Regions from separate parts of the Planococcus dechangensis genome, predicted to be linked through region 2. Evidence: riboswitches for the same ligand, from Rfam matches in the RefSeq annotation. Region 2 holds a riboswitch; each other region holds the start of a gene.
The links. A riboswitch is a leader RNA that binds a small molecule or an ion and turns the genes downstream of it on or off. The one in region 2 is predicted to bind S-adenosylmethionine.
Positions count from the first base shown of each region.

Region 1: another riboswitch for S-adenosylmethionine. It lies ahead of acsA (acetate--CoA ligase); the one in region 2 lies ahead of ACFO5U_RS02135 (2,3-diketo-5-methylthiopentyl-1-phosphate enolase).
Region 3: another riboswitch for S-adenosylmethionine. It lies ahead of ACFO5U_RS13725 (methionine ABC transporter ATP-binding protein); the one in region 2 lies ahead of ACFO5U_RS02135 (2,3-diketo-5-methylthiopentyl-1-phosphate enolase).

Region 1 is NZ_JBHSGL010000005.1:312,740-320,631, reverse strand. Features, by position in the region: gene ACFO5U_RS04650 (YeeE/YedE family protein) at 1-651, shown strand, start outside; gene acsA (acetate--CoA ligase) at 766-2,469, opposite strand; SAM riboswitch class I at 2,536-2,643, opposite strand; SAM riboswitch class I at 2,719-2,827, opposite strand; gene ACFO5U_RS04640 (helix-turn-helix transcriptional regulator) at 3,109-3,876, shown strand; gene ACFO5U_RS04635 (TVP38/TMEM64 family protein) at 3,905-4,459, shown strand; gene ACFO5U_RS04630 (long-chain-fatty-acid--CoA ligase) at 4,495-6,090, opposite strand; gene ACFO5U_RS04625 (GNAT family N-acetyltransferase) at 6,304-6,861, opposite strand; gene parC (DNA topoisomerase IV subunit A) at 7,197-7,892, opposite strand, start outside.
Region 2 is NZ_JBHSGL010000002.1:316,806-324,697, forward strand. Features, by position in the region: gene ACFO5U_RS02120 (sugar ABC transporter substrate-binding protein) at 1-527, opposite strand, end outside; gene mtnA (S-methyl-5-thioribose-1-phosphate isomerase) at 524-1,585, opposite strand; gene mtnK (S-methyl-5-thioribose kinase) at 1,582-2,772, opposite strand; SAM riboswitch class I at 2,851-3,004, opposite strand; SAM riboswitch class I at 3,321-3,434, shown strand; gene ACFO5U_RS02135 (2,3-diketo-5-methylthiopentyl-1-phosphate enolase) at 3,505-4,728, shown strand; gene ACFO5U_RS02140 (2-hydroxy-3-keto-5-methylthiopentenyl-1-phosphate phosphatase) at 4,725-5,390, shown strand; gene ACFO5U_RS02145 (methylthioribulose 1-phosphate dehydratase) at 5,387-6,001, shown strand; gene ACFO5U_RS02150 (1,2-dihydroxy-3-keto-5-methylthiopentene dioxygenase) at 6,022-6,555, shown strand; gene ACFO5U_RS02155 (PilZ domain-containing protein) at 6,665-7,015, opposite strand; gene ACFO5U_RS02160 (YaaR family protein) at 7,043-7,477, opposite strand; gene ACFO5U_RS02165 (DUF6115 domain-containing protein) at 7,527-7,892, opposite strand, start outside.
Region 3 is NZ_JBHSGL010000014.1:49,394-57,285, forward strand. Features, by position in the region: gene ACFO5U_RS13715 (MetQ/NlpA family ABC transporter substrate-binding protein) at 1-410, opposite strand, end outside; gene ACFO5U_RS13720 (methionine ABC transporter permease) at 511-1,179, opposite strand; gene ACFO5U_RS13725 (methionine ABC transporter ATP-binding protein) at 1,172-2,197, opposite strand; SAM riboswitch class I at 2,289-2,393, opposite strand; gene ACFO5U_RS13730 (thioredoxin family protein) at 2,429-2,752, opposite strand; gene ACFO5U_RS13735 (hypothetical protein) at 2,733-3,095, opposite strand; gene gcvH (glycine cleavage system protein GcvH) at 3,157-3,537, opposite strand; gene ACFO5U_RS13745 (arsenate reductase family protein) at 3,615-3,968, opposite strand; gene ACFO5U_RS13750 (acyl-CoA dehydrogenase family protein) at 4,088-5,869, opposite strand; gene ACFO5U_RS13755 (acetyl-CoA C-acetyltransferase) at 5,913-7,085, opposite strand; gene ACFO5U_RS13760 (3-hydroxyacyl-CoA dehydrogenase/enoyl-CoA hydratase family protein) at 7,114-7,892, opposite strand, start outside.

The DNA of each region.
Region 1 (7,892 bases), on a different contig from region 2:
TACAGCGGGGCTTGGCTGGTGTCGATCGCGTTGTTCGGCTTGATTGCATGGATCACTTTAGTGATCGAGAAAAAGAAACGCGCACCGAAAATGGCGCCGCTTCCGACCGCAACGGGCTGGAGACGGATTTTCCGCGGCTCTTGGCCGCTCGTCATTGCCGCTGTGGCGCTTGCCGTATTGAATGCTTTGACTTTGATGACGCGCGGCACGCCGTGGGGCATCACATCCGCATTTGCGCTATGGGGGTCTAAAATCGCTGAATTCTTCGGCATGGACGTCGCAAGCTGGGGCTACTGGCAAGGGGCGAATGCCGCCATGCTCGAATCGTCCATTTTCGCCGATTCTACGACCATCTTGAACTTTGGTGTGATCCTCGGTGCCTTTCTGGCATCGGCTGCCGGCGGCTTGTTCAAGTTCACCAAAATTACTGCCGGCAACTTCTGGGCATCCGTTGTCGGAGGTTTGATGATGGGCTACGGGGCGCGTCTCGCGTTCGGCTGCAACATCGGTGCTTATTTCGGCGGTATCGCCTCATTTAGCCTGCACGGCTATGTATGGGGAATACTCGCACTCGCCGGTACATTTTTCGCACTTTACTTGCGGCCGCTGTTCGGCTTATCGGTCCCGAAATCCAACGATTCGGTGTGCTAGCCAGTTTATATGGCATTTTAGTTAAGTATAGAAAAGGAGGCGTCCCCCCACGGGGAACGCCTCCTTTTTGATTGGATTTGTTCATTTAGAAAAGCTGCAAGCCATAACTCTGATTTACTGCTCGATAGGTTCACGGCTTTTCAGCTCCCTGCGCAAAATCTTGCCGCTGATTTTCGTCTTCGGTAATTCCTCGATCACTTCGATTTCACGCGGTGCAGCGTGGGCGGACAGTTTCGAACGGACAAACAAGCGAATGTCTTCGATCAATTCGGGACTGTGCGCATAACCGCTATTGAGCACAATAAACGCCTTGACGATTTCGCCGCGCAGTGCATCCGGCTTGCCGATCACGCCCGCTTCTGCGACCGCTGCATGTTCAAGCAATTTGCTTTCCACTTCAAACGGGCCGATGCGCTCACCCGAGGAATTGATCATGTCGTCGCTGCGGCCTTGGAAGAAGATATAGCCGTCCTCGTCTTGGATCGCCAAGTCGCCGGACAAGTACCAACCGTCGAACTGGAAATACGAATTGTATTTGGCCTCGTTTTGCCACACTTCTCGCATGATGCCCGGCCACGGAGCGCGGATCGCCAAATGGCCGATTTCCCCGTTTGGCAACACCTCGCCTTGATCGTTCAGGATGCTGACCGTAATGCCGGGGAACGGTCGCCCCATGGAACCTGGCTTAATGATTTCAGACGGCAAATTGACGATCAACTGGGCGCCGGTTTCAGTCATCCACCATGTATCATGAATTCGCAGGCCTAACTGCTCGCTTCCCCAATAAATCACTTCCGGGTTCAGCGGTTCGCCGACGCTGAGGATGTGGCGCAACGAACCGAGCTCATAACGCGCCAACACCCCGTCCCCTGCCGATTTCAGCATGCGGAACGCGGTTGGCGCACTGTACCAAACCGTGACCTTCGCCCGTTCGATCGTGGCGTACCAAGAATCAGCATCAAAGCGCCCGCCGTTGACGACGATGGTGGCGCGGTTCAGCCAAGGGGCGAAAATCGCATAGACCGTTCCCGTTACCCAGCCTGGGTGCGCCGTGCACCAATAGACATCGTCTTCTTTCAAGTCGAGCACCCAGTGGCCGGTCTGGTATTGATGGATCATCGCGCGGTGTGCATGGATGATGCCTTTCGGTTTACCGGTCGAGCCGCTCGTGTAATGGATGTTGAGTGGGTCTTCCAAGTCTACCCATTCGGTCGAAAAGCCATTGTCAGTGGTTTGTTCTACCAGCTCTGCCAATGAAATTTCACCCGACCGGCAGCGCTCGGCGCTGGCGGTAATAAAGACTTTCTCCAAAGACGGCAAATCATCCCGTGGTATGCGCACGGCTAGATCCGGGTCGGTGATGATGAAGCGCCCTGCGCAGTCTTGGATGCGGTCGCGCACAGCTTCTTCCATGAACGCTTCGAACAACGGACCGGCGATGGCGCCGAGCTTCACTACCGCCAGCATGGCGATATAGCAATCGGCATTTTTCGGCAGGAAAATAAAGACGATGTCGCCCCGGCGGACGCCTTTACTGTGTAGTGCTGCTGCGACGCGGTCGGTTTGTCTTTTCAATTCGTCAAATGTCCAACGCTCCTCGTATTCGCCGTTGATATAGTGAAGGGCCGTTTTGCCGCCAAAGCCGTCCTCGACATGCCGGTCGATGCATTCATGGGCCATGTTGACTTTTCCTGTCTCACTCCAAGTGAATTGCTTTTCCACTTGCTGCCATGAAAAGGAACTGCGTGCCTGGTCATAATTCTGCAAGTTCGGCTTGTTCCTGGGTTGAAAGCTTGGTGCCAATGATCGATTGCTCATGTGATGTGCCTCCTTTTAGTTATAGAAAAAACCCCGCTCATCAAAAGAAGAGGGGGTTCGGTCCTCAACTTATCTTTCAGCCTCGCGGACTGCAGGAAGTAGCACCTGTGCAAGCATCGCTTGCCGGTTGCTGGGTTTCGTCGGGCCTGATCCCTCCACCACTCTTGATAAGAAGTGTTGCTATGTAATTGAAAAACGAATAGCCAAAACAAAAAACAGACCTCTACGAGAGAAGGTCTGCTGTGCCTTCTCTTATCTTCCAGACGCATTCGCCTGTTGGAAGAAGCACCTGTGCAAGAAAGACTTGCCGGTTGCCGGGCTTCACAGGGCCAATTCCCTCCGCCGCTCTCGATAAGATGATAATTGTCTATGAAATTCGCTATGTCGACAATGGTAAGGCAGCGATTCTGGAATGTCAAACATTTTTTCCAAATAACTTGAAATATTCCTTGTTTTCCGACTTTTATAATCGGTATTAACTTGTGCGTCAAGTAAATCATATGCTGGAACGGACAGAACCTTTTATCAATTATTGCGCATCGTGCAGAATTTCCATGGCGATGTTCGAAGAAACCCGCTCCCAGCTCTTGATTCTTGCTATAATCAAGAAAGTCTACTAAATGAAAAGAGTGGGTGCTTATGCCAGTATCGTATTTTATCCGAACCATTGATTCCCCTAATCCGTTACCTGAGGCCGTCGCCACTCCGCTCCACCGCCACAACAAGACGGCGGAACTGTTGTGGGTGGAACGCGGCACACTGGAAATTGAACTCTCCGACCGTCGACTGGTGCTGTCTGCAGGTGATCTGCTACTGATTCCGGCGGGCTATTGGCACCGTCTGGTTGTTGTGGACGATCCGCAGCCCATCAAAAAACTGATTTTCGCGTTATCTGTTAAAGCGGCTTCTGTTCAACGGGCCAGACCAGCCAGTCCCATTTATACCAGTGCGCTGTTTGCGGAACTGGAGCGGGAACAGCAAGCGCCGTCAGCGTCATTCGGCAAAGGCCAAAAGATTGTGGAGCTTTTGCTGTTGGAGGTCGGCCTGGCCCAAGTGGCTCGTTTAACAAATCCTGTTGAGTCGTTTCGATTGCCTCATCTCTTGCATAACTTAGAAGAAACGTGCCATTTGCCGTTTTCACTATCCGAAACAGCGGCACGGACAGGCCTCAGCAAGTTTCATTTTAGCCGCAAATTCAAAGAACAATGCCACGAGACGCCGCTTCAGTTTGTCATCCGCTGCCGCATGGAATGCGCACAGCAGTTATTGCTGGCAACAGATCATGACGTTTCGTCCATCGCTTCCCTCTGCGGCTATAAGAGCGCGACGCAGTTCCATGCCGCCTTCACGCGCTTTAGCGGCACAACCCCTAAACGCTACCGCATGAAGCAAGCGGATGGCCTGTAATGCCACTTTAAAGGAGACTATTTATGTTATGACCATCGAATTAATGTACCGCTCATTGGAATTTGCGGCCCTGCTGCTATTCAATATCGCTATCGGTGCGCTTGGTTTTATCCCGAGTTTGCTCGTCACGCCAGTCAACCTCGACCGCTTCGGGTTAATCGGGGGCAGCGTGTTGTCCGTGAGCGGAGAAATTTTGGGCGCCTTATGCGGATTTTGGCTTTACCGTTACGGAGCCAAGCTCATTCCGCTCTCCTGGCAGCAACACCGCTGGTTCCGGTTTTTCCAGCGCCAACAAACAAAGAGCGTTTTTTGGTCGGTGCTATTGCTGCGCCTCGTGCCGTTTGTGCCGTCCGGTGTTGTAACAGCAGGCGCAGCCGTCACCCCTATCTCAACTCCGCTATTTTTTGCCGCAAGTTCACTCGGCAAATTGCCAGCGGTGGCACTGGAGATCGCGGTGGCGTTCGGGTTGACTGTTTTATTGCCGACACGCATGCTCTACAGCGTCTTGGGGATAGGGGTGGCCGTCATTGCCGCTCTTGCGCTCTTTCGCAAACGCAAGAGCGCATCATTAGATTCCACATAAAAGCGAGCGCCAATGGGGCGCTCGCTTTTTATTCGTTAATTGACTTTTTTGCCGCCGCCCCAGTACATTTCCCGCAATTGGAACTTTTGCAGCTTGCCGGTCGCTGTCTTTGGCAATCCCTCGACAAAATCAACCGATTTCGGCACTTTAAAGCGTGACATGTTTTCGCGCGTGTAATCAAGGATTTCCTGTTCGGTTACTTCCGCCCCCTTGTGCAAGACGATAATCGCTTTTGGCACTTCGCCCCATTTCTCATCCGGTACCGCGATGACTGCCACTTCCGCAATCGCCGGATGCTTGTAAAGCACGCCTTCGATCTCGGTGGAAGAAATGTTTTCTCCGCCGGAAATGATCATGTCCTTGATACGGTCCTGGATTTCGATAAAGCCGTCCGGATGCGTTACGGCCAAGTCGCCTGTGTAGAACCAGCCGTCGCGGATGGCTTCCGCCGTTTTTTCCGGGTCTTTGTAATAGCCGGCCATGACGACGTTGCCGCGTGTGACGATTTCCCCGAGTTCTTTGCCGTTCCAGGCGACTTCCTGTCCGTCTTCTTGGTTGACGACTTTCGTTTCGCCATTGAATGCCAATTCAATGCCTTGGCGCGCTTTAATGCTCGCCTGTGCATCGGCGTCAAGCTCGTCGAATTCATTTTTCCATTCGCAATACAATATGAATGGTGAGGTTTCCGTGAGTCCGTAAACGTGCATCATGTTGAGCCCGAGCGTCTTCTGCGCTTTGGCAATCAAGGCCGCAGCAGGCGGTGCGCCGGCTGTGCCCATGCGGATTTTGGTCTTCAGTTCAATGTCACGCGCTTTCGGATCATTGACCAGCATATTGACAACTGTCGGTGCGCCGCATAGTGACGTAATGCCGTGATTTTCAAACAAGTCCAAAATGAGTGGCGGGTCGACTTTGCGCAAGCATACATGCGTGGCCCCGGCTGCGGTGATCGCCCAAACGCCGCCCCAACCGTTCGTATGGAACATCGGCAAGGTATGCAAATAGACATCATCGTACTTGATCTCCAAATGGTGCAGGAAGTTGGCGCCGTTCAAATAATTCGTCCGGTGCGTCTGCATGACGCCTTTCGGGTTGGAAGTCGTGCCGCTGGTGTAATTAAGCGACAGCATTTGGTTTTCATCAAGCTCCACTTGAGGCAGCCGATCATCATCTCCGACCGCTCCAATGAACGCTTCGTAATCGGTGCCGTCCAAATCGGTCGTGTGGCCATCAGCCGGCGTGATGATATATCGTTCGATCGGCAACTCGTCTTTAATGTCCTCGATGATCTTCGCGTATTCCGCATCGACAATGAGCACTTTTGCATCGCTGTGTTTGATGATATAGCCCAAGTCTTTTGCGGACAGCCGGTAATTGAGCGGCACGATAACGGCGCCCAGCGGCGTGATGCCATAGAACGCCTCGAGCATATAATGCGTATTCGGCAGCATGACGGCGACATGTTCTTTTTCTTTGATGCCTGCGTTATGTAGTGCCATTCCGAGTTGATCGGCACGCTGGGAAAACTCCTTGTACGTAAAGCGCTTGTCGCCGTCGATCACGGCGACTTTGTCCGGATAATACTTTGCTGCGCGTCGTTTCCAGTCCAGTGGTGTCAATGGTACGATCATTTTGAAAACCCCTCTCGTGTCTCTTGTGTCCAACTGTTATATATCAAGTATAGAAAGGCTGGCACAGGGTGTCAACGGAAGTTTCCGAATTGGCGGAAAAATGAAACAATACACCATTTGTGTTATAGCACAACTTTCTTCGAGTGAAATGGTTTTGGCGTCAGTTGTTCTCTTCTATTCAGAAGGCCTCAGTGCTTTATATTGCATGTGCCATTACTCCAATGGCCTCTTGCTGTTGTAGTCGGTTGCGAGAATCGCCAAATAGTCCGTGTCTTCGAACACGCCGTTCATCCGGAATTCCTGCTTGAAACGCCCTTCGAAAGCCATGCCGCTGTTTTCCAGCACTTTGCGCGACGCGGGGTTGCGCACCAGGCAACGGCCGAACAAGCGGTTCAAGCCGTGATCAGTAAAACCGATATCCACCAGTTTAAGGCACGCTTCAGTCGCGTAGCCCTTCCCCCACTCCGTGGGATCGATGAAATAGCCGACTTCCCCGGATTGATGGGTTTGTGACACACTCACCAACCCGCAATTGCCGATATAGCGATCCGGCTGCTCTTTGGCGAATACGGCGTATTCAAAGGCACTTCCTAATTCAAAGCTTTTTTGCAAATACAACAGCCACGCGTCGAGTTGTTTTCGTGGATACGGATGCGGAATCATCAACATCGTATCGGCAATTTCTTTTTTAGAAACAACCTTAAACACATCGTCTGCCATCTGATCGGTATAGGGCTTCAACAGCAGCCGTTCGGTTTCAATCATCACCATCAGTCCCCTCCCAGTTCATTCATCTGGTCATACAGTAAATCAATGCAATGCATTTGTCGAGACAGCGGATTTGGATCATTAATAAAAGCAGACTGTTAACCAGCTGTTATGACTAATTTGAAATCGTGCTTTATTCAATATTGACTATGGAAATTCATCGGCAGAAAAGCATAGGTATCCTATTGAATAAACCAGTCGGTTAACAACTGTCAATTTAACTTTTTCCACAAATACATTAGAGAGCATAGGCATTGTCCTTTGTTACACACAGGAAAAACAAGAGGTAAATATAAAAAAAGACACCGAATGAATAATTCATTCAGTGTCTTTTTCAATTATGTTTGTGTTTCGATTCGGTAAGCGGCTGTGACGGTGCCGTCTGATGACTCGTCGACGATAAACGAACCATTGGAATAGCGGTCGACAGCTTTCAAGCGGCCGGGCGCAATAGGAATGCGCAAGCCTTTGGACGTTTCGAGCACAATTTCATCCGTTCCGGTCGTGCCGAGTACGGCGACAACGCGATGTGGATTGGATTTCAACTCGCGCAGCATGATGACGCCGCGTTTGGCGCGGCTGCCGCTTTCGAATTCAGTCAGTTTCATTTTCTTGGCAGCGCCGCGTTGCGTCGTCAACACCAAATCTTGCGGGGTGTTGGGGTCGAGCATGACCGCTGACACCGCAACGTCGCCTTCTTTTAAGTTCAGTCCTTTGACGCCGGCAGTGCGCAGTCCGGTTACCGGGACTTCCTCAAGCGGGAAACGGACGCCGTAAGCCATTTGAGTGGCCAAAAACAGTTCCGTTTCAGTTGTGGCGAGCCCGACAAAGATCATATCATCGCCTTTTTTCAAATTCATCGTCTTGATGGCCCGTGAGTAGCGCTGCACGTGATAATCTTTGAGCGCTGAACGCTTTACTTGGCCGAGTTTCGATACCGTCAAGATGGTGGCGTCCTGGTCAAAGTTTTCAAACGGGAATACGGCGATGACCGATTCCTTGGCATCCAACGTGACCACACTCGACAAATGCTG
Region 2 (7,892 bases):
CAAATCTTGACGATATTCGCTTCCCCACCATGGTCCGCAGCCAATTTTTCCAGCGTCAACTCCGCCATCAACTGATCGCCCTGTTCGAGCGACACCACGCCGTCGACATCGACGCCTGCATCAAAGGCGACAACTGGAATACCCTGTTCCACTGCGCGTTCTACGCCTTGATTCAAGGCTTCTTTCGTTCCGTGGTCGATCAGAATGGCATCAAACCCTTGGTTGATCGATGCATCCAAGTTGGATGCCATTTTCGCGAGATCGCCGTCTGAAGTGAAGACCGTCACGCTGCCGCCGAATTTGGCGACCTGCTCTTCCACGCCGGCAATGTATTGCGCGGAAAAAGTGCCGAGGTTTTGCTGCATGATGAGTGCGACTTTCTTGTCTGAAAGCGGATGGTCCGCTGCCGCTTCCTGGTCGTCTGGAGCCGTTTCTTCTGCGGTCGCTTCCCCTTTGGGCTGACAACCTGAAAGCAAGATGGCGAACACTAATCCGAATAAAATGAACCATGCTGATTTGTTTTTCATATCGTTTCTCCTTTTGATGGCACCGCATAAAGCTGGGCCTCGATAGTTTGTTCATCATTCGGGCGGATGACGCCGCGTTCGGTGATGATCGCCGTAATATACTTTGCCGGTGTGACATCAAAAGCTGGATTGAACACTTTCGTTCCGGCCGGTGCGATTTGTTGCGTCCCGATCGCTGCCACTTCTTCCGCCGCCCGTTCTTCGATCGGGATAGAACTGCCGGTTTGAAGAGAGAGGTCGAATGTGGACACCGGGGCCGCTATATAAAAAGGGATGCCATATGCATGCGCGAGAAGCGCCAAATTGAGTGTGCCGATTTTATTAGCCGTGTCGCCGTTTGCCGTAATGCGGTCCGCGCCGACGATGATCGCTTCGATTCCTTTTGCGCCAATCGTGTGTGCCGCCATGCTGTCGGTGATGAGCGTGACGTCGACTCCTGCCTGCTGCAATTCCCAAACGGTCAAGCGCGCCCCTTGGAACAGCGGACGTGTTTCGCATGCGTACACTTCGAACTCGCGGCCGCGCTCTTTGCCGAGATGAAACGGTGCGAGTGCAGTGCCGTATTTGGCTGTCGCGATCGATCCCGCATTGCAGATTGTCATGACTTTTTCTTTCTCTGCGAGTAACTCGAGTGCATGTTCGCCGATACTGCGGCATGCCGCTTCGTCTTCATCGCGGATCAGCTGCGCCTCTTCGATCAGTTGCGCTTTTCCTTGCTCAACTGTTCTTGACTGATCGATGCGACTGACTAACCGTCCGATCGCCCATGCCAGATTGACCGCTGTCGGGCGGGAGGCGACAAGATAGGCTGCATCTTGTTTTACATAATGGCGGAATAAATCGATGTCTATCGTGTGGTGCCTCCTTGCCGCAAGTGCCAAGCCATAAGCGGCGGCAATGCCGATCGCCGGTGCTCCGCGCACTTTCAGCTGGAAAATCGCTTCGTGCACTTGTTCCAAAGTCTCGAGCGTTTCATAGTGGACCGTCTGCGGAAGCAGTCGCTGATCCAAAATGGCCAGTTGTTCATCTTTCCAGATGACCGATAATGGAATGGTCATTTGCTCAGCTCCTTAATCGCCGCTTCCAGCTCAGCAATGGACTGATAGCTCCGGCGCGTTTGAATCAAAGTTTCACCGGCTTTCAAGGTTTGCCGCTTGCGGTCGATTCGTGTCGCTTCATCTGCAATATCATCCAAGTCGCGGACATGCGCCAAGCCGATCGTCCGGCGGATCAATTCACATCCGGCAAAGCCAATCGCATCGTGGAAGATTTTTTCGATGGCGTATTCGCGGTAGCCGGCCGTCGTTTTATACGTTTCGATTCCGTCGCTTTCCCATAAGCTTGAAAACTGCTCTTCGAACACTTGCCACGTTTGGGTGATGTCTTGCACAATCAGTTCACGTTCTTCGCCGCTGCGGGTAATCGCCTGGACGATCAAATTGGCGAGAAACAAACCGATATCAAAGCCAATCGGCCCGTAGAAGGCGAACTCCGGATCGATGACCTTCGTATCGTGTTCGTCGACGAAAATGCTGCCGGTATGCAGATCGCCATGTAAAAGTGCTTCCGCTTCCGTCAAAAAGCTGCGCTTCAGTTTGGCCACTTCGAATTTCAGCGGCTGGTTGTCCCAAATTTCCTGTGCCGCTTCGCGCAGCGGCTCTTCGAAATCATTGGTGTCATGGTCGAAAAACGGGTCGGTGAAAATGAGGTCTTCCGTAATTTTGCACAGCTCCGGATTGGAGAACTCAGCCGCAAGCCGCTTTTTCTCAAACGGATGCAAACCGAAATCCGACGTGTAGAACAAGGTGTGCGCCAAATAACCGCCGATATGTTCCGCAAGCTTCGGGTAATGCTTGGCGTCGATCAACCCGTTGCGTAAAATCGTCAATTGCGATAAGTCTTCCATGACGGTGACAGCAAGCGCAGCATCCGTCGCATAAACTTCCGGCACACGGCCTTTCGCCAGTTTGCCGTGCAACTTCAAGGCATTCGCTTCAATGGTCGCGCGGTGAAGCGTCAGCGGCCAGCTTTCGCCGACGACTTTCGCATAAGGCAAGGCCTGTTTGATGATGAGCCCTTGCCCAGTGGCAGAATCGCTAATGCGGAATACATAATTTAAGTTGCCATCGCCGATTTCTTCGCATAACAGAGAAGCGGATGTCGCAAAGACTTCCAACTCCTGTGCCAGCGCAATTGCTTCTTGTTCAGTCAGTGCTTTATATGTAGACGGTGCTGTAATGGTCATATGGTTTGCCTCTTTTCTGTAGAATAATAAAAAGCCTCTTTCCCGAAAGAAAGAGGCGCAGAATAAGAGATCCCATGCCTCTTATCTCTCAGAAATGTACATTTCTGATGGAATTAGCACCGTGCCTTAAGGGGATCAAATCCCGGCGCCAAAGCGCCCCGTCTCACAACGGTATTACGGTCGGTTGCTGGGCGTCATCGGGCCATTCCCCTCTGCCTGCTCTTGATAAGAGTACTACTATGCAACATTATGAAGTTCTGAAACGAATGCTAGCATGATTCTGAATTCATTGTCAATAAAATATTTCGAAAAAATGAAAATCTTTCCGCTAAAGGCGAGTCCGCTACTCGGGTTGTCAATGTAACCAACCCACCACTTGGTCTTCCGTTGATATGCCGTACTGCTTGGATCGTCGATTAGTGGACGAACAAACTTCCCGAAATGACGTCAGGATATTTTTCAGATATTTTTGATATTGTCCGTTGACAGATGCTGCCTATCATGAAATAATCAGAATTACTTTGCAACACCCACAATTCCATATTCTATTCTTATTCAGAGCAGGTGGAGGGACAAGCCCTACGAAGCCCGGCAACCGGTCCAATGATGGACACGGTGCTAATTCTTGCAGCCAACGCAATTGATTGGCTGGGAAATAAGAAGGCGTTAATCATTAACCTCTTCTTGTTTATGAAGAGGTTTTTTTATGTCCACTAAGCAGGAGGGTTATTCATGAGCGGTGTTATCGCGACATATCAATTATTCGGCAAAGCCGGTTCATTCGAAAAAAAAGCAGAAGCCATTGCACTCGGTCTGACGGTCGGATCGTGGACCGATCTGCCATTGCTCGAGCAACAGCAATTGCAACAACATAAAGGGCGCGTCGTGTCGGTCGAAGAATTTTCGCACATCACCCACCCCGTACGTCCAGGCGTCATTCAAGCCCATTTGAAAATCCATTACCCGGCGGCCAATTTCTCAGCGGATCTGCCGGCTATTCTGACAACCGTCTTCGGTAAATTGTCGCTCGACGGCGAAATCAAATTGATCGACTTGGAATTTGAAGATTCCTTGCTCCGCCAGTTCCCGGGCCCACGCTTTGGCATCGACGGCATTCGTGAATTGCTCGGCGTCAGCGAGCGCCCGCTCGCCATGAGCATCTTCAAAGGCGTCATCGGCCGCGATCTCGATTATTTATCGGCACAGCTTCGCCAACAGGCACTCGGCGGCGTCGATTTGGTGAAAGACGATGAAATTTTATTCGACAATCCACTGACACCGTTTGACCAGCGCATCGCCGCAGCGCGTCATGTATTAGACGAAGTATACGCAGAAACCGGCCACCGCACGCTCTATGCCGTCAATTTATCCGGACGGACATCGAGCCTGCGAGATAAGGCGCGGCGGGCGCGTGAACTCGGTGCGGACGCTTTACTGTTTAATGTCCATGCCTACGGATTCGACGTCTTGCAGGAGCTGGCTGAAGATACGGAAGTAGCATTGCCGCTAATGGCGCATCCAGCGTTCAGCGGAGCGTATACTTCATCCGATTTTTACGGCGTTTCCACTGCGCTCGCACTCGGCAAATTGACACGCTTGGCCGGGGCCGACTTTAGCTTGTTTCCCTCCCCTTACGGCAGTGTGGCACTCGAGAAAGAAACAGCGTTGCAGCTCGGGCGTGAACTGGTCAGCGACGGCCCATTAAAGCGCAGCTTCCCGGTGCCATCCGCCGGCATCCACCCGGCACTTGTGCCGCTGCTGTTGGAAGATTACGGCATCGATAGCATCATCAATGCTGGAGGCGGCGTCCACGGCCATCCGGACGGTGCTGCTGCCGGCGGCAAAGCGTTCCGCCAAGCGATCGACGCCGCACTGCAAGGACAGGCTTTAACAGAAGCCGCCAAACAACAGGAAGAATTACAAAAAGCTTTAGTACTATGGGGTGAGACCGTATGAACAAGCCAGTAATATTTTGCGACTTCGATGGAACGGTGACTTCCCGCGATAATTTGATCGCCATTATGAAAGAGTTCGATCCGCCGGGTTGGGCGCCGATAAAAGATCAGATTTTAGATCAGCGAATTTCCATACGCGAAGGCGTCCAGCAAATGTTTTCCTTGCTGCCGTCTTCCACCAAGCAACAAATCATCAACTATGCGCTCGAACAAGCGGAAATCCGCGAAGGCTTCGCCGATTTCGTCGCCTATACGAAACGCCATGATATTCCGCTCTATATCGTTAGCGGCGGCATCGATTTTTTCATCTACCCATTGCTCGAGCCATACGGTCCATTCGCTGGCATTTATTGCAACGAAGCGGATTTCTCGGGCGATACAATTCACATTAATTTCCCGCACGGATGCGACGACCAATGCGACAGCCAAGGCTGCGGATGCTGCAAGCCGTCCGTCATGCGCCGTATCATGTCGGAGCCATCGACGAGCATCGTTATCGGTGACTCCATCACCGACCTGCAAGCCGCCAAGCAAGCGGATCTCGTCATCGCCAGGGATTTCCTCGTCGACAAATGCGAGGAGCTCGGCATTGCCTACGAAGCATTCGAAAGCTTCCACGACGTGACGGATATTCTCGACGCCAAGCTAGGGGTGATTTCATGAGCGCTTACGACACCCGCTGGCAAGAGCTCGCCGAAGTGAAACGGGCACTCGCCGCGCGCGACTGGTTCATGGGCACGAGCGGCAATTTGGCGATTAAAGTGTCGGATGAGCCGCTTGAATTTCTCGTCACCGCCAGCGGCAAAGACAAATACAAGGAAACAAACGAAGATTTCCTGCTCGTCGATGCACACGGACAGCCCGCACAAGCTAGCGCGCTCAAGCCTTCCGCCGAAACTTTGCTGCACCAAGCCATTTATTCAAAAACATCAGCGGGCTGCAGCCTGCACGTCCATACCGTTGCCAACAACGTCATCTCGGAACTATATGGTGATGAGGGAGTCATCCAATTCCAAGGCCAGGAGCTCATCAAAGCGTTCGGCTTATGGGAACAAGATGCCACACTGTCGATTCCGATCATCCCGAACCACGCCGACATCCCAAAGCTTGCAGATGAGTTCAGAAACTTCGTCAACGCCGATAAAGGCGCTGTCCTCATCCGCAACCACGGCATCACCGTGTGGGGGACAGATGCTTTTGAAGCAAAAAAACTGCTAGAAGCAAGTGAATTTCTATTCCAATACCAGTTGGCGCTCCGCCAATTGCAATCTTAAACAAGAGAGGAAGATCTATCATGGCCATCATCAAAATCCAAGGAACAGACGAAACGATTGAGTCCCAACAAGAGGTTGCCGTATTCCTCGAAAGCCAGGAAGTCGTCTACGAGCATTGGGATATCAATAAATTGCCGGAGCCATTGCGTGAGAAATTCGATTTGAGCGACGAGGAAAAAGAACAGATCCTTGAAGCATTCCGTTCGGAAATCGATGACATCTCGGCGCGTCGCGGCTACAAGGCAGCAGACGTCATCTCTTTGTCCGACTCGAACCCGAAGCTCGATGAACTGCTGAAAAACTTCCAGCGCAAGCATATCCATACAGATGACGAAGTGCGCTATATCGTCAGTGGCCACGGCGTCTTCATCATCCAAGGCAAAGACCAACGCTTTTTCGAAGTCCATTTGACTCCGGGTGATTTGATTTCCGTACCGGAAAACATCACGCATTATTTCACGCTCGCCGAAGACCGCAAAGTCGTCGCCGTGCGCATCTTCGTCACCACGGAAGGATGGGTTCCGGTCTACGAGGACGAAACCGTCAAAAACTAACAAAACAAGCAAAAAAGACATGCCTCCTGTTAAAGGGGGCATGTCTTTTTTGCTGTTGCTTGGCATTGGATTGATCGAAAAGAATAGTATTTATTGAAAAAGAAGCGTTTCAATCATTCAATACACTTTTGCGTTTGCGGATTTGATATGTATTCAATTGCTGGAACAGCCTGGAGGAAATATGTTGGCCGATCTTAAATTCCACACCGTATTCAAAATACGGTTCTTTCACCAGCTTCCGTACGATGCGCCCTTCTAGCTGAAACTCTTCATCCAGCAACTCAAAATTGCATAGCACTTGTTCATAAAGCGCAAAGTCGAGGCTTGCAGTAAAAACCAATCCTCCCGCACTCATATTGCCAATATCGACGAGCACTTCTTCTTGTTCCGGCACCACCACTTTTCCGCTGATGGCACGGATAAAGGATACCCGAAAAAATTCCCTGCGGTTATCGTCCACGTTGTCTCTCCCTTTCTGCCTTTACTGTTACATATACAAATTAAGCAGCAAGCCTTTAATTTCCCCTACCGTATCCAGTATCCCAATATATTCCACTTCATTATCCAGCAATTGATCTTGAAGCGCAATCACTTTTTCATCGATTACTTTAATGATTTGCTGCGGTGGTGCACTGTTTCCAAATCCTGACGGCGCCTGGTCGGCCAATTGGATGCCGTGGCGCAGCGATTCACTTAGAAACTGCTTGATAGCTTGTTTATAAGCAACCAGATTTTCCAATGTCCGATGTTCTGCAAGCCGTCTGCCTTGGATTTCGACATGCGTGAACAATGGCGCCAATGCATCGCGGCGCAGCTCGATACGGGATTGCTTCATAGCTTGGGCAAAGGCGCCACTGGCCGGTTTGGCCGCTGCAGCATTCGGGTGTTCCGAAGCCAATGGCCTTGTTGCATCTATGCGCATATGAGTTCCTCCAGTTAGCCCGCATTAACGGTCTATTTGACGTTTTATTTTAGTGAATATGCCTTTTCTTCTCGATCTGGACAGCAACTTCCACTTCCCCGATCTTCACATCCAGTAACTTGGCAATATGGGCTGTGGAAAATCCTTGTTTAGTGAGCTGGCGGATTTTTTCACGGCGGCTCACCTCCACTTCAGGTTTGCTGACGAGATGAAGCGCCGTTTGCGGCTCAGTTGTTTCCTGCTGTGGCTTCGATAAGCGCTCTAGTTTCGCTTCCGTCTCCTGCAGCCGCTCCATCAACTTGTCGTAAAGCGCCTCATTTTCCTGTTCAACAGCTTCGACGAATTCCCCCATCGCTGCCTCCAGCCGTTCGGATTCCTCTTCAATCATCCATTTCCTCGACATCATCAATTTGAT
Region 3 (7,892 bases), on a different contig from region 2:
AGGATTGTCGCATCGTTCGGCAATTCTTCTAGAGATGCATAGTCTTGAGAATAAACACCGATCGGCTCGATGTGGATGCTTCCTGCGTTGACAAAGTCGTAACCATGATCAGCAATCTGAGAGTCCAAGTATGGCACGTGCTGGAAATAGTTCGCGTCCAAATCCCCTGACTCGAGATCTTGGTTCGGCAAAATGTAATCTTGGTAAGTTTCCACTACCAGTTCAATGCCTTGTTCTTCAAGAATCGGCTTGGCTTGCTCCAAGATAATCGCGTGAGGAACATTCGATGCCCCAACCGTCAATGTGCTCGGCTCGCCTTCTGTTGCGCTGTTTTCACTCGTTTCTTCTTCTGCGCCACACGCGGATAAAGCCAATACTGCTGCAAATGAACCAAATACTAATTTTTTCATTACAAAATTCCCCTTTTCTTCTATATAATGTAGTTTTTATAAAAACACCGGGCGGTTGAGCGCCCTATTTTTAACAGAGAATCAGATGATCTTGAACCGTTTAGCGTTTGTCGGATCTTCCAGTGAGGAAATCTCCAAGAAACTGAATGGCAAACACGATGACCAAAATGAGAATCGTCGCCATCAAGGTGACATCTTCACGGCTTCGTTGGAAACCGTCCAAGAATGCGAGTGTCCCGAGGCCGCCTGCCCCGATGATGCCCGCCATTGCGGTATAGCCTACTAAAGCGATAGCGGTCACAGTAATGCCGGAAATCAATGCCGGTTTGGACTCAGGCAGCAGCACCTTGCGGATGATGGTCCATGTAGTTGCCCCCATCGAGCGTGCAGCTTCGATGACGCCTTTATCAATTTCTTTTAATGCAATGAGCACCATGCGCGCATAAAATGGCGCTGCCCCGATGATCAAAGCCGGAAGCGCGGCATTCGGCCCGCGGATTGTTCCGATTAGGAACTTAGTGAACGGAATGAGCAGAATGATCAGAATGATAAACGGAATGGAACGGAAAATATTGACGAATGCACCTGTCAGCCAGTTGACGATTTTATTGGCCCATAATTGATTGGGCGCTGTCAGGAACAGGACAATTCCGAGTACGAGGCCGATGATGAACGTGAAGAGTGTCGACATCCCGGTCATATAGATCGTCTCTAATGTCGCGTCCCACATATTCGTCCAGTCAACGTTTGGGAACAAAGTATCAATCATGGCTCATCACCTCCGTCTGCACGTCATGTGCACTGAGGTAGGCCAGTGCTTTTTCGATTTCCGCTGGATCCCCTTTTAACTGGAGGATGAGCATGCCGTATGCACCGCGTTGGGTGTGGGAGATATTGCCGTGGACGATATTGACTTCCACTGCGTGTCCACGGATCAACTGCGTCAATATCGGCTGTTCCGTCTGGTCGCCGACAAAAACCAATTTGACCAATCGGCCTTCCGGATATTGTTCACGCAAATTGCGAACGGTTTCTGCTGAATCTTCTGTTTCGGTCACTTGCGCCACAAAGCGTTTGGTGATGTCTTCTTTCGGATGCTGGAACACATGCAACACTTCGCCAAGTTCGACGACACGCCCTCCTTCCATTACGGCAACGCGGTGGCAAATCTTGCGGATGACATGCATCTCATGCGTAATCAGCACAATCGTCAAACCGAGCCGTTTGTTGATGTCCACCAATAGATCCAGTATGGCATCGGTCGTCTGCGGATCGAGTGCTGAAGTCGCTTCATCGCACAACAGCACTTCCGGATCATTGGCTAATGCGCGCGCAATGCCGACACGCTGCTTTTGACCACCTGAAAGCTGTGATGGATAAGCATTTTCGCGCCCTTCCAATCCAACCAGCTCGATCAGCTCTTTCGAACGCTTGCGTCTTTGTTCTTTCCCCACTCCCGCAATCTCGAGCGGAAACTCGATATTTTCACGGACAGTGCGAGACCATAGCAAGTTGAAATGCTGGAAGATCATGCTGACTTTTTGGCGCGCCGAGCGCAATTTAGCGCCTGAAATGGCTGTGATGTTTTGGCCGTTGATCTCAACGGAACCGCTGCTCGGCTGCTCCAGGCCGTTCAACAGCCGGATCAAGGTACTTTTTCCTGCTCCACTGTATCCGATAATACCGAAAATCTCTCCTGACGGCACTGACAAATCGACTTTGTCAACCGCCGTCAAACGCGCTTTTCCGGTATCGAATATTTTGGTCAAACCTTTTAACTCAATCATGGTTGGGCACTCTCCTAAATCATTGAAGTAACAAAAAAACCTTCCTGCATAGATAAGCAGAAAGGCACATGTGGAAACACAGTAAACCGTTCTCTCATCTGTCAAAGTTTACACTTTGAGTGACTTGGCACCATTTCATTTTCATGACGGTTGCCGGGCTTCATCGGGCACTTCCCTCCACCTCTCTTAATAAGAGTTACGCTATTAAATTAATTTCAGAAATTAAATTTATCACGGTCGGCTGTATTCGTCAACCGTTTTCAATTTGCCATATAAATATGGCACTGAATGAAAAGCATAGATCTTGTCTGTGACCTTTCCACCTTGTGAAATGAGCAGGCACGGCACGCTTTCGACTTGATACAACTCTGCCACTTCCTGGACATAGTTCAAGTTGGCTTTGCCGATCGGAAGGTCCGGCAAAAGCTCTGTTACGACATCGAGCATTTTGCTGGCCACTTGGCATGTGCCGCACATCGGCGCGAACAGATAATAAGCGGTCACTTGTTGCGTATTTTTGGCTTTAAGCCATTCTTTATGTGTCCATTCGTTCATAAAAGTCATTCCTTATCGCGTGATTAAAGACTCGCACGTCCGCAGCATTGAGCACGTCGATCAGCTTGCCGATCGGTGTGGCCGCGACTTCCTTATAGCTTTTGTCGATGTAAAAATGGCGCGCTTCCGGAAATTCACGCTTGATGAGCTTTCGCAGTTTATCGCCGGAAGAATCCGCATCGACTAGGATGATGATGTCCTGCCCTTCAAATGGCAACAACATTTCTTCGAGTCTTGTAGCACTTACTGTACCATTTGTGCAGAGAATCGTCACGGGTTCTGCAATCAATGGCGCAATCCGGGTTTTGTCGCTGATCCCTTCAACCACTATCACTTTCTCCATACGCCTCTCCCCCAAACTTCGCTGGATGAAAAAAAGCGCCGAAAAACAGGCGCTTCCACACTTACTCGTTTGTCATTTCTTTGTATTCATCGGCAGACATCAAAGCACTCATGTCTTCTTCTGAAGGGGCTTCCACTACGACCATCCACGCTTTTTCATAAGGGGACTCGTTGACGAATTCCGGGCTGTCTTCAAGCTCAGAATTGACTTCGACAACTTTTCCGCTTACTGGCGCATATAATTCCGATACCGTTTTAACGGATTCGACACTGCCGAACGGCTGGTCTTTTTTCAGTTCATCTCCAACTTGCGGAAGCTCGACAAAAACGATGTCACCGAGTTCGTCTTGCGCGAAATGGGTGATGCCGATACGTGCCTTGCCATCTTCAATTTTAACCCATTCGTGTTCTTTTGAATAACGAAGATCTTGTGGTGTGCTCATCCAAACCCCTCCAAATATGTAATAGTCTCAATTTCAGTTTGCCATACTCAAGGATGAAAAACAAGATGACAAACTTGTCAGCTCCATGTCGTTTCGTAGGTTTCTTCTTTAAAGCCCAGCGTCGCTCTCTTGCCGTCCCAGGCGAGCGGTCGTTTGATCAACATGCCGTCCGATGCGAGCAATTTATATTGCTCTTCATCAGTCATGTTCGGCAGCTTTTCTTTCAATTCGAGCTCCCGGTATTTTTTGCCGCTCGTATTAAAGAATTTCTTCAGCTCAATGCCGGAAGTTTCATGGATGGTTTTCAATTGCTCCGCAGTAGGCGGGTTTATTGATATATCGATATAGTCGAACTCAGCCTCGTTTGCCTCAAGCCATTTTTTGCCATTGCGGCAAGTCGAGCATTTCGGGTAAGCGTAATAATGAATCATCAAGTCTCCTCCTATCGTTGTTTTCAGCATATCAAAAACAGCTGGACCCGTCGACTGGCGAAACTGCAGACAGCAAGAAAAGCGGAAAGGAGTTTCCCTTCCCGCTTGATGATTCTCTATTACACGACATATTTCTCTGAAGCGATGAGTTTTTCCGATGCTTCACGCTTTTTAACAATCAAGTTGTAAGGAGTCGAGCGCGTCAATTTACGCAATGCCGATAGCATCATGCGCTGGTTGTCGCCTTCGATCGCCGCGATCAATGTTTCTTTCGCATCTTTTTCGATTGCTTCGAAAGCTTCCTGGCAGAAGATCTGTGTATAAAGAAGCTTCTGCTTAGCTTTGTCTTCTCCGCTCGCTGCGATTGCTTTTTCCGTACGCAAGACCACAGACTCCATGGCGAAGACATTGCTGACGATGTCTGCAATATTGACAAGGATTTCCTGCTCCGCTTCCAGTTTTTTGCCGTAAGTTTGTGCGGCAAGCCCTGCAGCTAGAATCGCAATTTTCTTAGCATTTTTCACCAATGCTTTTTCCTGCGCCAATGCTTCCGTACCGACTTCTTCCGGCATCATCATCAACAGCTCTTCTTGCAAAGCTTGTGCATGCTGCAAAAGCGGCAACTCTCCTTTCATTGCTTTACGCAGCAATGTACCAGGTACGAGCAGGCGGTTGATTTCATTGGTTCCTTCAAAAATCCGGTTGATGCGGGAATCGCGGTAGATGCGCTCAATTTCGTATTCCTGCATAAAACCGTAGCCGCCGTGCAGCTGAACGCCTTCATCAACGATATAATCCAATGTTTCCGTTCCGAAGAATTTGTTCAGCGAGCATTCTACTGCAAATTCCGCGATCGAATCGGCCACCAATTTGCCGTCTGCTTGCTGCTCATCGGTAAATCCGCTCATGCGGTCTTCGAACAAGCCGACCGTGCGGTAAACCGAACTTTCAACTGCATACAATTTAGATGCCATTGTCGACAGCTTTTCTTTCGTCAAATTGAACGAAGAAATCGGTGTCTTGAATTGCTGGCGCTGGTTTGTGTAAGGAATCGTCAATTCCATCGCACGCTTGGATGCGCCGATTGTGCCCACTCCGAGTTTGTAACGCCCGATGTTCAAGATATTGAATGCGATGATGTGTCCGCGCCCTGCTTCACCGAGCAAGTTCTCAACCGGCACTTCTGCATCTTCTAGCACGAGTGTACGTGTGGATGACGATTTGATGCCCATTTTCTTTTCTTCCGGACCGACCGATACGCCGCTATAGTCGCGCTCGACGATAAAGGCGGAGAAATGCTCGCCATCGATTTTTGCGTAGACGATAAAGACGTCTGCGAACCCGGCATTGGTGATCCATTGTTTCTCGCCGTTTAACACGTAATGCGTGCCTGCTGCGTTCAGTTTCGCTACCGTCTTGGCACCGAGTGCATCCGAACCGGAGCTTGGCTCTGTCAAAGCGTAAGCAGCAATTTTTTCACCTGCCGCGAGAACCGGTAAATACTGTTTCTTTTGAGCTTCGTTGCCGAACAAGACGATTGGAAGCGATCCGATGCCGACATGTGCGCCGTGAGTAATCGAGAAGCCGCCCGCTTTGGACATTTTCTCTGCAATCAAAGCTGATGCGATTTTATCGAGCCCAAGCCCATCGTATTGTTCTGGAACGTCTGCGCCTAGCAGCCCGAGTTCGCCCGCTTTTTTCAACAGCTTAACGGAATGCTCGAATTCGTGGTTCTCCAAGTTTTCAACCAATGGCATGACTTCGGTATTGACGTAGTCTTCCGTCGTCTTGGCGATCATTTTATGCTCTTCCGTGAAATCTTCCGGCGTGAATACGCGCGATAAGTCTGCATCTTCGATCAAAAAGCTTCCGCCTTTGATCAATGTTTTTTGTTGTTCCATTTTCCATTCCTCCTAATTTATCTTTTTGTTCGTTTGCTCTTTTTTATAGAATCTCGAAGACGCCTGCAGCTCCCATGCCGCCGCCGATGCACATCGTCACGACGCCGAACTGTTTGTTTTGGCGCTTGAGTTCACTCAGCATGCGCAATGTCAAAATGGATCCTGTTGCACCAAGCGGGTGGCCAAGTGCTATGGCACCGCCGTTCAAATTGATTTTATCAATATCGAGACCGAGTTCGCGGATAACGCCAAGCGACTGGGAAGCGAACGCTTCATTCAGTTCCCATACGTCGATATCGTCTTTCGTTAGGCCTGCAAGTTTCAACGCTTTTGGAATCGCCACGACAGGTCCGATGCCCATCACTTCCGGCGGTACGCCGCCAGTCGCGAATGAACGGAATTTTGCGATTGGCTTCAGCCCAAGCGCTTCCGCTTTTTCTCTGTCCATGACGAGCAATGCGCCTGCACCGTCGGATGTTTGGGAAGAGTTTCCGGCAGTAACCGTGCCGCGCGCAGAGAACGCCGAGCGCAATTTATTGAGTCCTTCGATGGATGTTCCGTGGCGCACACCTTCATCCATTTCGAACATGAATGATTTTTCCTGGTATTTATTGTTGCTGTCGACAAAGCGCTGCGTCACTTCGACCGGCACGATTTCTTCGACAAAATGGCCTTTTTCGATCGCCATTGCTGCGCGTTCGTGTGAACGAACCGCAAAAGCGTCCTGGTCCGCACGGCTTACGCCGTATTGTGTCGCGACTTGTTCCGCTGTATGGCCCATGCTCATATAATATTGCGGAGCGGTTTCGGCGATTTTAGCATTCGGCCGCAAGACATTGCCCATCATCGGCACCATGCTCATCGACTCGACGCCGCCTGCGATGATCGCTTCAGCGTGTCCGACCATAATTCGTTCCGCCGCATAGGCGATTGATTGCAAGCCCGATGAACAAAAGCGGTTCACTGTAACGGCCGGCGTCGTGTCCGGAAGGCCTGCGAGTGCACCGATGTTGCGGGCAATGTTCATGCCTTGTTCTGCTTCCGGCATCGCACAGCCCATAATCAAATCATCAATCGGTCCATCATAGCCCGCACGCTGCAATGTTTCCCGGACAACGAGTGCCCCGAAATCATCGGGCCGCACCGAGGCGAGAGAACCTTTTTTCGCTTTACCGACCGGAGTTCTCGCTCCGGCCACAATTACTGCTTCACGCATATCTTTTCCTCCTCTATCTAATCGGCGATCAATTGCGTAATGGTTTACCTTTGACGAGCATATGTTGCATGCGCTGTTGGGATTTCGGTTCCGCAACGAGGCTCAAGAATGCTTCGCGCTCTAAGTCGAGCAAATACTGCTCATCGACTTTTGTGCCATATGGCAATTTTCCTCCGGACAATACATAAGCCAATTTTTTGGCAATTTTCATATCATGTTCGCTAATATAGCCGGATAACAGCATGCCTTCTGCACCGAGCAGCATTGCTGCGTAGCCTGGTTCACCTGCAACAGGCACTTTTTCTCTTCTAGGCGCTTGATAGCCTGACTCATAAAGCGACAATGCCAGTTGCTTCGCATCATGGATCAAGTGGTCGCTGTTGACGCTGATACCGTCGACAAAGTTCAGGAAATTGTTTTCGCGCGCTTCATCTGCGGATGTCGAGACTTTCGCAGTCGCGATCGATTCGAAGACGCCTGCAGCCAAGTTGACGTAGTCAGCCGTTACGTGATTCGGCAAGCCTTTTAATTGCTTCATATACAATTCCTTGTTTCCGCCGCCGCCTGGGATTAACCCGACTCCTGCTTCAACTAGGCCCATATAGGTTTCCATGGAAGCCTGTACGCGTGCAGCAGGGAGAATCACTTCCGCCCCGCCGCCGAGCGTCATGCCAAATGGTGCCGCAACGACCGGTTTAGAGCTGTATTTCAGCTTCAGCATGGCATTCTGGAAAGTTTTGATCGTAAAGTCCAACTCAAAAATATTATCATCCTGCGCTTCCATTAAAATCATGCCGAGGTTGGCGC